One region of the Desulfuromonas thiophila genome, then DNA from elsewhere that is predicted to be linked to it. Evidence: predicted binding sites of a transcription regulator. Region 1 holds the regulator's gene; the other holds the start of a gene.
The links. Region 1 encodes HrcA, which represses chaperone genes, less so after heat shock. Its sites were predicted from a motif close to TGTTAGCACTCNNNNNNNNNGAGTGCTAACA; they were not measured.
Positions count from the first base shown of each region.

Region 2: the regulator HrcA is predicted to act here: its motif matches at 2,356-2,386, upstream of groES (co-chaperone GroES).

Region 1 is NZ_FNAQ01000013.1:10,654-18,014, forward strand. It holds gene BLR80_RS09795 (carbon-nitrogen family hydrolase) at 1-785, opposite strand, end outside; gene nhaD (sodium:proton antiporter NhaD) at 1,206-2,618, shown strand; gene hemW (radical SAM family heme chaperone HemW) at 2,717-3,850, shown strand; gene hrcA (heat-inducible transcriptional repressor HrcA) at 3,990-5,039, shown strand; gene grpE (nucleotide exchange factor GrpE) at 5,176-5,790, shown strand; gene dnaK (molecular chaperone DnaK) at 5,834-7,361, shown strand, end outside.
Region 2 is NZ_FNAQ01000017.1:35,189-42,549, forward strand. It holds gene BLR80_RS10945 (peptidase U32 family protein) at 1-41, opposite strand, end outside; gene groL (chaperonin GroEL) at 226-1,866, opposite strand; gene groES (co-chaperone GroES) at 1,932-2,225, opposite strand; gene BLR80_RS10960 (pyridoxal-phosphate-dependent aminotransferase family protein) at 2,609-3,685, shown strand; gene BLR80_RS10965 (CGGC domain-containing protein) at 3,890-4,363, shown strand; gene BLR80_RS10970 (4Fe-4S binding protein) at 4,389-5,405, shown strand; gene BLR80_RS10975 (PAS domain S-box protein) at 5,435-5,908, shown strand; gene BLR80_RS10980 (ATP-dependent helicase) at 6,016-7,361, opposite strand, start outside.

The sequences.
Region 1 (7,361 bases):
ATTTCCGGCCGCCGGTCGCGGAAGCAGGGGATTTGGCTGCGGTAGCTGAGCATTTCCTCGGCGCTGAAGGTGGCGATTAGGTCCGTGTCGTGCTCGCCGGCTTCGGCCAGGACCTCGCCGCGCGCTGACAGCAGCAGGCTCATGCCGAAGAAATCGAGCTTGCCCTGCACGCCGCAACAGTTGGCGGCGGCGACAAACAGCTGGTTTTCGATGGCGCGGGCGCGCAGCAGGGTGCGCCAGTGTTCCTGGCGCGGCTTGGGCCATTCCGCCGGCAGGCAGATGATGGCGGCGCCTTCGAGGGCCATTTTGCGGAACAGCTCGGGAAAGCGCAGGTCGTAGCAGATGGCGACGCCGATACGGCCGAGCCGGGTCGGCACCACACAGGTGCGGTCGCCGGCGGCCAGAAAGCGGTCCTCGCCCATGGTGGAGAACAGGTGCAGCTTGCGGTAGTGGCCGACGAGGGTGCCGGCGTCGATGGTGTAGGCGCTGTTATAGAGCCGGCCACCATCCTGCTCCACCAAGCTGCCGACGATGACCAGTTGGTGGCGGCGGGCGACCTCGGCCAGTGCCGTCAGGATGGCCGGCGTGCGCTGCGCCAGCTGATCGAGCTGACGGTAGGCGTAACCGGTGCTCCACATCTCCGGCAGGACCACCAGCTGCGCGCCCTGGCCGGCAAGGCGTTCCAGGGCAGCCAGGGCGGTCTGCAGGTTGGCGTCACAGTCACCCAGTTGGATGTTGAACTGGGCGATGCCGGCGACAATGTCCTGATTCAGGGCCTGTTTCATGGTGGGATTCCTTTTGGCTGGCGGTAGAATTCGCTGCCCTGTGGCAGGGCGCCATCATAGCCCAGGGCCGCTGTCGGCCGCAAGCCGCGGCGCGGGATTGCGTCCCTTGAGGGGGATTACCTGATGTGGAAGATCTGCAACATAAAAGGCAAAAAGTCCCACATGGTGCTTCAAGGGTTGACAGTGGCGCGAAGCCGGTGCTATGAAGATGAGCCCTGAAAGTCGAAAAACAACGCAAAATCGTTGATCTATGCCAGAAGCCCGCCTGTCGGCGGGTGTTGCCAGCCTCAGCGTACCAATGACCGGCACACCGAACAGGGTGCCGATTTTGTTATGTTTATTCCGGTGTCAGCCCGGCCGCGAGACAGGTCACTGTCGGGTGGTTTCATACCTTTTTTATTTCATGCTACGGGGGAAAATGTGAAGAGTCTGTTGACCGTTTTGTTCAGCCTGGCCGCCCTGCCGGCCCTGGCCAGTGAAGGCGGCGGCGCCGTGCGCGACCTGACCGGTAGTGGTTTGGCCGTGCTGGCGCTGGCGCTGTTTGTCGGCGCCTATGCCTTGGTGATTCTGGAAGAGAAGCTGCACCTGCGTAAAAGCAAGCCGGTGCTGCTGGCTGCCGGAATCATCTGGATCCTGGTGGCGATCACCTACAAGAGCCTGGGCGAGCCTGACCATGCCCACCATGCGATTCTGCACAATCTGGTGGAATACGCCGAGCTGTTCTTGTTCCTGCTTGCCGCCATGACCTACATCAATGCCATGGAGGAGCGCAACGTGTTTCAGGCGCTGCGCTCCTGGCTGGTGTCGCGCGGCTTTTCGCTGCGGGTCATCTTCTGGCTTACCGGCCTGCTGGCCTTCTTCATCTCGCCGGTGGCGGACAATTTGACCACCGCCCTGCTGATGGGCGCGGTGGTGATGGCCGTGGGCGGCTCGAACCAGCGCTTTGTCGTCATGGCCTGTATCAACGTGGTGGTCGGTGCCAATGCCGGTGGCGCGTTCTCACCCTTTGGCGACATCACCACCCTGATGGTGTGGCAGAAGGGCATGGTCGAATTCAGCGAATTCTTTGCCCTGTTCCTGCCGTCGCTGGTCAACTGGCTGGTGCCGGCCACGATCATGAACTTCCTGATCAGCAAGGAAAAACCCCAGGCCCTGGACGAAAAGGTGCAGATGAAGTTCGGCGCCAGACGGGTCATCATTCTGTTCCTGTGCACCATCGTCACGGCAGTATCGTTCCACAACTTCCTGCATCTGCCGCCGGCTGCCGGCATGATGCTGGGTCTGGGCTATCTGGGCTTTTTCTCCTACTACATCAAGAAGCGCGAGCATGCGGCCCTGATGGCTGAGGCACCGCTGCACATGGATCTGAGCGGCGAGGAGGATGAGCACGGCTACGACATCTTCCGTGAGATCGCCCGTGCCGAATGGGATACGCTGCTGTTCTTCTATGGCGTTATCCTCTGCGTCGGTGGTCTGGGCCAGTTCGGCTATCTGGCCATGGCGTCGCAGGCCATGTATCATGATCTGGGCGCCTTCAATGCCAACGTGCTGGTCGGTATTCTCTCGGCCATCGTTGACAACATTCCGGTGATGTTCGCCGTGCTGAGCATGGAGCCGCACATGTCCCACGGTCACTGGCTACTGGTGACCCTGACGGCCGGTGTGGGCGGCAGCCTGCTGTCCATCGGTTCGGCTGCCGGTGTTGCCCTGATGGGTACCGCCCGCGGCATCTACACCTTCGGTCGCCATCTGGTGTTTACGCCGGCGATTGCTCTGGGTTACGCTGCCAGCATCGCCGTCCACATGCTGATCAACGGCAAGTATTTCCACTGACGCCATTGCGCTGCTTGAGGCAGTGCCGCGTCCCTTGTTCCGTGGCGCCGGGGTCTTAGCCGACCCCGGCGCTTTTTCGTCTGTCGGGAGAGTGCGCCGTGGCTGGTCTTTATCTGCATCTGCCCTTCTGCCGCAGCAAATGCCACTATTGCGATTTCTATTCACGCCCCCTGCCGGCACCGCAGGCGCTGCAGCGCTATGTGACGGCGCTGTGCCGCGATCTGCAGATGGCGCTGCTGCCACCCTCGCTGACGGCGCTGCCGTTGACAAGCCTGTTCTTCGGCGGCGGGACGCCCTCGCTGCTGACGCTGGCGCAACTGGAGCAGCTGCTGACAGCAAGCCGGGCGCGGCTGGGTTGGGCGGACGACATCGAAATCAGCCTGGAGGTCAACCCGGCGACGGTGGATGATGTCTGGCTGCGCGGCGCCCGCCGTCTTGGCCTGAATCGACTGTCTGTCGGGGTTCAGTGTTTCGATGACACCGTGCTGCAGCGGCTGGGGCGCTGCCATGATGGCGCGGCCGCAGTGGCACTGGTGCAGGCCGCCCGCCAGGCCGGCTTCGACAATATCGGCCTTGATCTGATGTTTGCAGTGCCGGGGCTGCCGCCGCACGGGCAACTCGAATGGGTCAAGCGGCTGGCACCGGAACACCTGTCGCTCTACGGCCTGACCATCGAGCCGGGCACGCCGTTGGCGCGCGAGGCGGCCGCTGGCCGCTTCACGGCGGAGTCGGAGGAGGCCTACTGCACCCAGTACCTGTTCTGGCACGAGCAACTCAGCGCCCTGGGCTACGACCACTATGAAATCGCCAACTATGCCCGGCCGGGCCGCGCCTGCCGCCACAATCTGGCTTATTGGCAGCGCCACCCCTATCTGGGGTTGGGGGCCGGGGCACACAGCTTCTTTGCCGAGGATCAGGGTCAGCGCTGGGCGGCCGCCGACGACTGGCGCGGCTACTGCCGGGCGGTCGAAACGGGGACCGCGCCGCGCCAGCTGATCGAGACCTTCAGCGCCGACCAGGCGCGCAGCGAATGGGTTTATCTGCGGTTGCGTACCGCCGCCGGCGTTGACGAGGTGGAATTTCGCCGGCTGTTTGGCGCGGACTTCGCCTCCTGCTTTGCCGCGGCGGTGCAGTTCTGCGGTTCTCGGTTGCAGCGGCAGCAGGGCGTCTGGCGCATGGCGGCGCCGGACTGGCTGCTGTTTGACCACCTGGTCAGCCCTTTTCTGTCGTAGCTTGCTGGCGGTGGTTTTTGGCCGGCTGTCTTGACAAAGATCAGGGCCGTTGTTATGTTCTGCCCTGTTAGCACTCGGCGGCAGAGAGTGCTAACAGTGGAGGGCCAGCAGCTGCCGGCCCAGGCGCTGGCCCCCGGTGATGAAAGCGGCTATGGAACTCAACGAGCGCAGTCTGAGCATTCTCGAAGCGATCATCGAAGGCTATATTGCCTCGGGGGAACCCATGGGCTCGCGCACCATTGCGCGCCAGCATCCGCAGATGCTGTCGCCGGCGACGGTGCGCAATGTCATGGCCGACTTGGAGGAAATGGGCTACATCGTATCGCCCCATACCTCGGCCGGCCGGGTGCCGACGGACAAGGGCTACCGTTTCTATGTCGATTCGATGTTGCAGGTGCGCGACCTGACGGAGGCCGAACGCCTCTGTATCGATGCCCACTGTGCCGCCAGCGGCCTGCAGCCGCAGCAGTTGCTCAAACGGGCCGGTCATGTGCTGTCGAAGATGTCGCATTATACGGGTTTGGTGCTGGCACCGCGCTTTTCCGCCACCACCTTCCGCCACATTGAATTTGTGCCCCTGTCGCAGAATCGGCTGCTGGTGATCTTCGTATCGCAAAGCGGCGTGGTGCAGAACAAGATTATCGAAACCAGCGACGATATGCCCGATGTGCGCGAACTGGAGCAGGTGACCAACTACCTCAACCAGTCGCTTGGCGGTCTGACCATTGCCCAGGTGCGGGGCCGGCTGGTGGCGCAGATGCGGGAAGAAAAGGCGTTGTATGACCGCCTGTTGGCCCGGGCGCTGTCGTTGTCGAGCCAGGTATTCGGTGATGATATCGAGGGCGATCTGTTTATCGAAGGCGCCGCCAACATGCTCGATCAGCCCGATTTCACCGATATCGCCAGCATGAAGCGGCTGTTCAAGGCCTTTGAACAGAAACGGCATCTGATTGAACTGCTTGATCGTACCCAGCAGGCCCAGGGCGTGCAGATCTATATCGGCAGCCAGTCGCCGTATCAGGATTTTGAAGGCTGCAGTCTGATTACCGCCACCTATACCAATGGCAAGCAGACCCTAGGCTCCCTGGGGGTCATCGGTCCGAGCCGGATGGCCTACGCCCAGGTGGTGCCGGTGGTGGATTACACCGCCCGGCTGGTGAGTCGGATGCTGGAGCGCGAACTGGAATAACCCTGCTGGCGTGGCAAGAACGCACCCGCGGTGGCGTTGCGGCAACGGTTGTGCGGTTTGCCTTTGGCGTTTTTTGTTTCGCCATCTAACCGGATGCTTTTTGTCAAGGCATCAACCCTGAGTGAGAGGAATGGACGTGTCTGAAGAAAAATCGCAGCCGCAGCAGGCTGCTCCCCTGACCGGAACCGAAGCGGAAACATCCACCAACGGCCAGTCCGAGGCGTCCTGCGCCGGCCTTGAGGAAGAGGTGTCGTTGGTGCCGGCAGCCCAGCTGCAGGCCTGCCGCGAGGAACTGGCGACCCAGAAGGATCAGTACCTGCGGGCGCGCGCCGATCTGGAAAACTATCGCCGGCGCGTGCAGCGCGAAAAAGAGGATCTGCAGCGTTATGGCAACGAACAGTTGCTGCGCGAGATTCTGCCGGTGGTGGACAATCTTGAACGCGCTCTGGCCCACGCCCGAACCCAGGATATCCCGGTCGAGGGGCTGATCACCGGAGTGGAAATGACGCTGGAGCAGTTCCAGCGGGTATTGGACAAATTTCAGGTGCGGCCGGTGGCGGCCCTGCAACAGCCCTTTGATTCGGCCTGTCACGAGGCCATGGGGCAGGTGGAGCGGGAAGATTGCCCGCCGAACACGGTGGTGGAAGAGATGCAGCGTGGCTATATGCTGAATGACCGTTTGTTGCGTCCGGCTCTGGTTCTGGTGTCCAAGGCAGCGGCACCGGCAGGCGCCGCTGCGGCGGATGCCTGATACGAGCCCGGACAGCAGGCTATAACAAAGGAGACTACAGACCATGGGAAAAGTAATCGGAATCGATTTGGGCACCACCAACTCCTGCGTTGCCGTGATGGAGGGAGGGGAGCCGATCGTTATCGCCAATGCCGAAGGCGCTCGCACCACGCCGTCAATGGTGGCCTTCACCGAAAGCGGTGAGCGGCTGGTGGGCCAGCAGGCCAAGCGCCAGGCCGTGACCAACCCGGAAAATACCCTGTTTGCCATCAAGCGTCTGATCGGGCGCAAGTTCGATTCCGACGCCGTGCGCAAGGATATCGAAATCAGCCCGTTCAAGATTGTCAAGGCCGACAATGGCGATGCCTGGGTCGAGGCCCGTGGCAAGAAATACAGCGCGCCGGAAATTTCTGCCATGGTGTTGCAGAAGATGAAGCAGGCGGCGGAGGACTTCCTGGGCGAAAGCGTGACCGAGGCGGTGATCACCGTGCCGGCCTACTTCAACGATTCGCAGCGCCAGGCCACCAAGGACGCCGGCAAGATCGCCGGTCTGGAGGTATTGCGCATCATCAACGAGCCGACCGCGGCGGCGCTGGCCTACGGTCTTGACAAGAAGAAGGATGAAAAGATCGCCGTTTTCGACCTGGGCGGCGGCACCTTCGACGTGTCGATCCTGGAACTGGGTGACGGCGTGTTCGAGGTCAAGTCGACCAATGGCGACACCTTTCTCGGGGGCGAGGATTTTGACCAGCGTGTCATCGATTATCTCGCCGATGAGTTCAAAAAGGAGCAGGGTATCGATCTGCGCAAGGACAAGATGGCCCTGCAGCGCCTGAAGGAAGCGGCGGAAAAGGCCAAGTGCGAGCTGTCCTCCTCGGTCGAAACGGATATCAACCTGCCCTTTATTACCGCTGACCAGAGCGGGCCGAAGCATCTCAACCTCAAACTCAGCCGCGCCAAGCTGGAAAGCATCTGCGCCGACCTGATCGGCAAGCTTGAAGGCCCCTGCCGCACAGCGCTCAAGGATGCCGGGCTGTCGGCCTCTGAGATCGACGAGGTGATTCTGGTCGGTGGCATGACGCGCATGCCGGCAGTGCAGGAGAAGGTCAAGACCATCTTCGGCAAAACGCCCAACAAGGGGGTCAATCCCGACGAGGTGGTGGCCATCGGCGCCGCCATTCAGGGTGGCGTGCTCAAGGGCGAGGTCAAGGACGTGCTGCTGCTCGATGTGACGCCGCTGTCGCTGGGCATCGAGACCCTCGGTGGCGTGATGACCAAGCTGATCGAGAAAAACACCACCATTCCGTGCAAGAAGAGCCAGATCTTTTCTACCGCGGCGGACAATCAGCCGGCCGTGTCGGTTCACGTGCTGCAGGGCGAGCGTGAAATGGCCGGTGACAACAAGACCATCGGGCGCTTCGAGCTGGTCGGCATTCCGCCGGCGCCGCGGGGCGTGCCGCAGGTGGAGGTAACCTTCGACATTGACGCCAACGGCATCCTCAATGTCTCGGCCAAGGATATGGGCACCGGCAAGGAACAGTCCATCCGCATCACCGCCTCGTCGGGTCTGTCCGACGAGGAAATCGAGAAAA
Region 2 (7,361 bases), on a different contig from region 1:
GGAGCCAGCAGTTCGGTAAAGGGGGCAGGGGACTCAGACAAGGGGCAGACTCCGCAGGGCAAAGAACGGCAGGAAACAGATTTTCTCAGAATAGCACGGCCACAGAGCCTGCCGGAGGCAAAAACGCCGCCAGCCTTGCTGCCTGGTCCGTGAACCACAAAAAAACCCCCGCAAAGGCGGGGGTTTTTTGTTACGCAAGCGACACGCCAGGGGCGCGGCGACTGATTACATCATGCCGCCCATACCACCCATGCCGCCCATACCGCCCGGCATGGCCGGTGCAGCTTCATCCTTGGGCAGCTCAGCGATGCAGGCCTCGGTGGTCAGCATCAGGCCGGCGACGGAAGCGGCGTTCTGCAGCGCGCTACGGGTCACCTTGGTCGGGTCGAGAATACCCGCTTCGAGCAGGTCGACATACTCGTCGGTCGCGGCATTGAGGCCGTAGGCACCTTCCTTGGAAGCCACGTTGTTGACCACGATGGAACCTTCCAGACCAGCGTTGCTGGCGATCTGACGCAGCGGCTCTTCCAGGGCGCGCTTAACAATCTGCACGCCAAACACCTGCTCACCGGAAACCGCAACCTTCTCCACCGCCTTGATGCAGCGGATCAGCGCAACACCACCACCAGGGACAATGCCTTCTTCCACGGCGGCGCGAGTCGCATGGAGGGCGTCCTCGACGCGGGCCTTCTTCTCCTTCATTTCCGTTTCGGTTGCCGCGCCGACCTTGACCACGGCCACGCCACCAACCAGCTTGGCCAGACGCTCCTGCAGCTTCTCGCGATCGTACTCGCTGCTGGTCTCCTCGATCTGGCCACGGATGACCTTCACGCGGCTCTGAATATCGGCCTCGCTGCCGGCACCGTCAACGATGGTGGTGTTATCCTTGTCGACCACCACACGCTTGGCGCGGCCGAGCATGTCGAGGGTGGCGTTCTCCAGCTTGAAGCCGAGATCCTCGCTGATCACCTGGCCACCGGTGAGGATGGCGATGTCTTCCAGCATGGCCTTGCGGCGGTCGCCGAAGCCGGGTGCCTTGACAGCGCAAACATTGAGGGTACCACGCAGCTTGTTGACCACCAGGGTAGCCAGTGCTTCGCCATCGACATCCTCGGCGATGATCACCAGCGGACGGCCCTGCTTGGCCACCGGCTCCAGCACCGGCAGCAGATCACGCATGGAGCTGATCTTCTTGTCGTGGATCAGGATCAGCGGATCGTCCATGCCAACCGTCATGCGCTCGGCATCGGTGACAAAGTAGGGCGACAGATAGCCACGATCGAACTGCATGCCCTCGACGGTTTCCAGCGAGGTTTCCATCGACTTGGCTTCCTCGACGGTAATGACGCCTTCCTTGCCAACCTTGTCCATGGCCTCGGCCAGGATATTGCCGATGGTCTCGTCACTGTTGGCCGAGATGGTGCCGACCTGGGCAATTTCCTTGTGGTTGGCGATGGGCTTGGAAATGTCACGCAGGGCAACGACGGCGGCCTCGACGGCCTTGTCAATACCACGCTTGATTTCCATCGGATTGTGGCCAGCGCTGACCAGCTTGACGCCTTCGCGGTAGATCGCCTGCGCCAAAACCGTGGCGGTGGTGGTGCCATCACCGGCGATATCGGAGGTTTTGGAGGCAACCTCCTTCACCAGCTGGGCGCCCATGTTCTGGAACTTGTCCTCCAGCTCGATCTCGCGCGCAACGGTCACGCCGTCCTTGGTGATCAGCGGTGCGCCAAAGGATTTCTCGATCACGACGTTGCGGCCTTTGGGGCCGAGGGTCACCTTGACGGTATCGGCCAGCATATTGACACCGGCCAGGATGCTGGCGCGGGCTTTTTCAGAAAACTTGATTTCTTTAGCAGACATTGAACAATTCTCCTGTAGGGGTTAAGCAGGTAAGGAAAAAACGGGCTCTCAGCGCCCTCGCGCCATTATTTTTCGACCACGCCGAGGATATCGTCCTCGCGCATCATCAGAAAGCTCTCGCCTTCCACCTTGATCTCGGTGCCGGCATACTTGCCAAACAGAACCTTGTCGCCCACCTTGACATCCATGCCGAGCACCTTGCCTTCAGCGGTGACCTTGCCTTTGCCAACGGCGATGACTTCGCCCTGCTGCGGCTTTTCCTTCGACGCGGTATCGGGGATGATGATGCCACCGGCCGTGGTGGTTTCCTCTGCGACACATTTGACGATGATACGATCCTGCAGCGGTCTGATGTTCATGTTTCCTGACTCCTTTTTGTACGGAAAGTAAAGGTGACGGCACCAACCAGCTGGCGCCGCCCGGTCGTCCGGGATTTAAGTCAACGACGTCGTTCAATACCAGCCTGGATAACCGCCCTTGCGGCGATCCTGTTAGCACTCAAACACGGCGAGTGCTAACAACAGGGCCAAATATAGTCAGACCGCTGTGAATGTCAAGGCCCGCGTTGCAGAAAAAATCCTGCCAGCAGCCAGCCGCGTTGGGCGGCCACAGCCCTTGACAGTCGCCGGGCACCGTGCTACACCACGAAAATTGTTGATAAAATCCTATAACGTGGCCAGTATTCGGCCAGGCTGCCCCATGAGGAGCGGCCCCGTTTTGCCTGTGAAAGGAGAACCCCGAGGTGCACAAAAAACTCTACATTCCCGGCCCGGTGGAGGTTAGCGCCGACGTTTTCGCCGCCATGTCACAACCCATGATCGGTCATCGCATGGCCGAATACGCCCAGCTGCACCAGCGCGTGACCGACAATCTCAAGCGCCTGCTCAACACCAGCGAGCCGGTGTTCCTGTCCACCTCCAGCGCCTTCGGCATCATGGAAGGTGCGGTGCGCAACCTGGTACAGAAGCGCTGTGCCAACTTCGGCAACGGCGCCTTCAGCAGCAAATGGCACGATGTCACCCGCCGCTGCGGCCTTGAAGCGGATCTGTTTGAGGCCGACTGGGGGCAGCCGGTCACGCCGGAAATGGTCGAGGCCGCACTCAAAACCGGCCGCTACGACGCCATCACCCTGGTGCACAATGAAACCTCCACCGGCGTGCTGTCGCCACTGGCAGACATTGCCGAGGTGATGAAAAACTATCCCGAGGTCTCCTTCATTACCGACACCGTTTCCTCCATGAGCGCCGTGCCCATTGATTTCGCCGCCCTGGGTCTCGACGTCTGTCTGGCCGGGGTGCAGAAGGCCTTCGGACTGCCGCCGGGGCTGGCGGTCTGCGCCGTGTCACGCAAGGCCCTCGACAAAGCTAAAACCACGCCCAACCGTGGCTATTACTTCGACTTTGAAGAATTCGAAAAGAACGATTTGAAGCACAACACGCCCAGCACGCCCTGCATCAGCCTGATCTACGGTCTCGACGCCCAGCTGCAAAAAATGTTCATTGAAGGACTCGACAACCGTTACCGCCGCCACGCCGCCATGGCGGAAAAAACCCGCGCCTGGATTCAGGCCCAGGGCTTCGGCCTGTTCGCTGCCGCAGGTTACCGCTCCGTCACCCTCACCAGCGGCTGCAACGATGGCCGCACCGATCTCGATGCGCTGAAAAAACTGGCCGGGGCGCGCGGCTATGCCATCGATAACGGCTACGGCAAGATCAAGAACACCAGCTTCCGTATTGCCCACATGGCCGACATGACTGATGCCGACCTGGACGAGCTGTTTGCCCTGCTGGAGGAACTGCTGCCGCAGGCACGCCGCTAAAAATCCATACCGCCCGCGCAGGACCATGCCGACAACAACAAGGGGAAGCAGCAACGGGCTGCTTCCCCTCTTTTATGGTACGGCCACGCCCCGCTGTGCAATTATCCCTTCATCGTTTTTGACCCCGATCAAATTTTCTCCCGCCGTTCTGTGGCAGGCTGCTTGCCATAAAGCCACAGCGGCCACGCGCCAGGAGACAACAGCATGACAGCAAGCGATAAAACCTATCTGGTGGTGGTGCAGTGCCACCTAGTGCAGCAGCGCTGCAGCGGCTTTCACTGCGAAAAAGCCTTTACCGACCGCACCGGCGGCTTTGCCCGTTATGCCGATCAGCCCGGCTTGCGGCGGCTGAGTCTGACCTGTGGCGGCTGTTGTGGCCGTGCCCTGCAGCGCAAGCTCAGTCATTTGCTGCGCAGCGCCCACCAGCGTGACGGCATTGAACCGGCGCAGGTGGTGGTACATCTGGCCTCCTGCATCTGCAAGGACAACCACCACGGGCCACCCTGCCCGCACCTGGATTATCTCAAAATCCTGGTCAGTCGTCTGGGGCTGGATCTGGTTGAAGACAGCTGGATCTCACGCACAGCTGAAAAACGCCGGCAGCAGGGACTCTACACCCCCAATGGCGAGCCGGAACAAACCGTTGTGGTCAGCAGCCCGGTCCGGCCGCTGCCTTGACCGCCGCTCCAACCAAGGAGAGATCATGAACCCAACCTTCCCGCGTCCTGCCGCCCTCAACCGGCCGAGCCGCTGGCGGCAACTGATACAATGGCTGTTCCTGTTGTGGATTCTGTGGCTGGGCTGGCGCTTCGGCCAATTCGTTGGCCATTTTACCAGCCAGGGGGCAACCGCCTTTGTACCACGCCCGGCCGGTGTCGATGGCTTTTTGCCCATTGGCGGTCTGGCCAGCCTGAAATTGTGGCTGCTGCGCGGCGAAATCGACCCCAGCCACCCGGCAGCGCTGGTGCTGCTGCTGACCTTTCTGGCCATGAGTCTGCTGGCGAAAAAATCCTTCTGTTCCTGGCTCTGTCCGGTCGGCACCCTGTCGGAAGGCGCCTGGAAGCTGGGCCGCAAGCTGCTGGGCCGCAACTGGCGCATGTGGCGCTGGCTCGATATTCCGCTGCGCGGGCTGAAGTACGCCTTGCTGGGCTTTTTCGTCAAGATTCTGCTGCTCGACATGCCCAGCTTCGCCATCGCGTCCTTTCTGCAATCGCCCTACTGGGCCATCAGCGACGTAAAAATGTTGCGCTTTTTCACCGCGCCGTCCAGCCTGACCCTGACGGTCGTCGGGGTCGCGACACTGCTGTCGCTGGTGTACCAAAACTTCTGGTGCCGCTATCTGTGCCCCTATGGCGCACTGCTCGGACTGTTCAGTCTGCTCAGCCCGTTCAAGATCCGCCGCGAGCGCCACAGCTGCACCAGCTGCCAGCGCTGCAGCGCCGCCTGCCCGGCGCTGCTGCCGGTACACCGGCTTGATACGGTGATGAGCGTGGAATGCACCGGCTGCCTCACCTGTGTCGACAGCTGCCCGCACGGCAGCCTGCGCATGGGAACCCTGATCGAACGCAAGCCCCTGCCACGCTGGGTTTTTCCGCTGCTGGTGCTGGTCCTCTACAGCGGCGGCGTCAGCCTCGGCATGGTCAGCGGCCACTGGCACAGCAGTCTGGAATACAGCGATTACCTGCGGCTGATCCCCCTGGCCGACCGCATCGGCCACTGACCGGTCAGCCCCTGCCCAAGGAGAGCGCCATGACGACCGCCACCTCGCCACCCGACAACGCGCAACGCAACCTCGCCGACCTGCTGCGCCAGGCCATCGACCAGGCACCCGATGCCATTCTGCTGGCGGATGCCGGCGGCGCCATCCGTTACTGGAATCGCGGCGCCGAGCGGCTGTTCGGCTTCAGCGCCGCCAAAGCCCTGGGGGCCTCCCTTGATCTGATCATTCCCGAGCGCCTGCGTGAACGCCATTGGCAGGGCTACCACCGGGTGATGGCCGGCGCGCCCAGCCGTTACGGCGACGATCTGCTGGCGGTGCCGGCCCTGCACCAAAACGGCCAGCAGCTATCGAGCGAGTTCAGCATTGTTCTGCTGCACGATGGCGCCGGCGCCCCCTGTGCCATTGCCGCCATCCTGCGCGATGTCAGCGCCCGTCACGCCCGCGAAAAGGACCTGCGCCGCAAACTGACCGAAGTGGAGCAACAGCTCGGCGCCACCCGCTGACGGACAGCCCGCCAGCCAATTCGCCCCTGCCAGAAACACCAAAAAAGCCCGTTGCGCACGAACAGTCCCGCGCAACGGGCTTTTTGCTTCACAGATACAGGCGGCGCTCAGGCCGGTTCAAGACCGGCAAACTTGAGCAGCAGACGTTTGGGGCCATGCAGGTTGAAATAGACGATCACCTTCTGCTTGTCGCCGGCCCCCTCCAGCCGGCGCACGGTGCCGACGCCGAAGCGGGCGTGGCGCACCCGGCTGCCAATACGCAGGGTCGGGGCGGCGCCGGCCTCCACCTCGATAACCGGCTCCGCCGCCGCCAGGCGCGGGCCGGGCGAGGGCGGGGCAGGCGGCCGCTCAACCACGGGCAACGCCGCAATCGCCTCGTCCTGGTCCGTGCGGGGCAGCTGTTCAAACAACGATGCCAGATTGTGCGCTGCCGGCTGGCGCAGCGGCGCGCTGCCACAACCGGCCAGCAAATGCGGCGGCACCTCGGTCAGGAAGCGGCTGGGCGGATTGAACTGGTAGCTGCCATAGACCCGCCGGCGACCGGCGGCGGTCAGAAACAAGCGCTCGCGCGCCCGCGTCATGCCGACATAACACAGCCGCCGCTCCTCCTCGATCTGCTCCTCCTGGCCCCCGGCGCGCTCGGCCGGAAACAGCCCTTCCTCCATGCCGGTCATGAACACCACGGAAAACTCCAGGCCCTTGGCGGCGTGCAGGGTCATCAGCGTCACCCGGTCGAGACTGGGATCGTAGGCATCCAAATCGGTGACCAGCGCCATCTGCTCCAGGTAGTCCTGCAGCCGCTCCAGCGGACTGGCGCTGTCCTGCGCCTGTTGCAGGCGGCTGTCGTGTTCCTCCATGCCGGCCAGCAGCTGATCGAGGTTCTCCAGCCGGTCCTGGGCTTCGCTGCTATCGTCCTCACGCAGCATGGGGCCATAACCGCTGGCATCGATCAGTTCAGCGGTCAGCTGCGGAAACGGCGTCTGCGCCGCACGGGCGCGAAAGTCCTCGATCAGCGCGACAAACTCGGCCAGCCGGCGGGCCGCCGCGCCGCCGAGCAACCCATCGGCGACAGCCTGGCAACAGGCCGGATAGAAACCGCCGGCGGCCTCGGACAAGGGCGCAATCCGCTCGACGGTGGCGGCGCCGATGCCGCGCGCCGGCACATTGATAATGCGGCGCGCCGCGACACTGTCGGCCGGATTGACCAGCAGGCGCAGATAGGCCAGCACATCCTTGATTTCCAGGCGGGCGAAGAAGCGCATGCCACCGAACATGACATAGGGCAAGCGCTCGCGTACCAGCGCCTCTTCCAGCACGCGCGACTGGGCGTTGGTGCGGTAGAGCACCGCCATGTCGCGCAGGTGGCGGCCGGCGGCATGCAGCTGGCGCAGCTGACGGACAACAAAGTCAGCCTCGGCCAGATCGTCGTTGAGCACCTCGGCATGGATCGGCT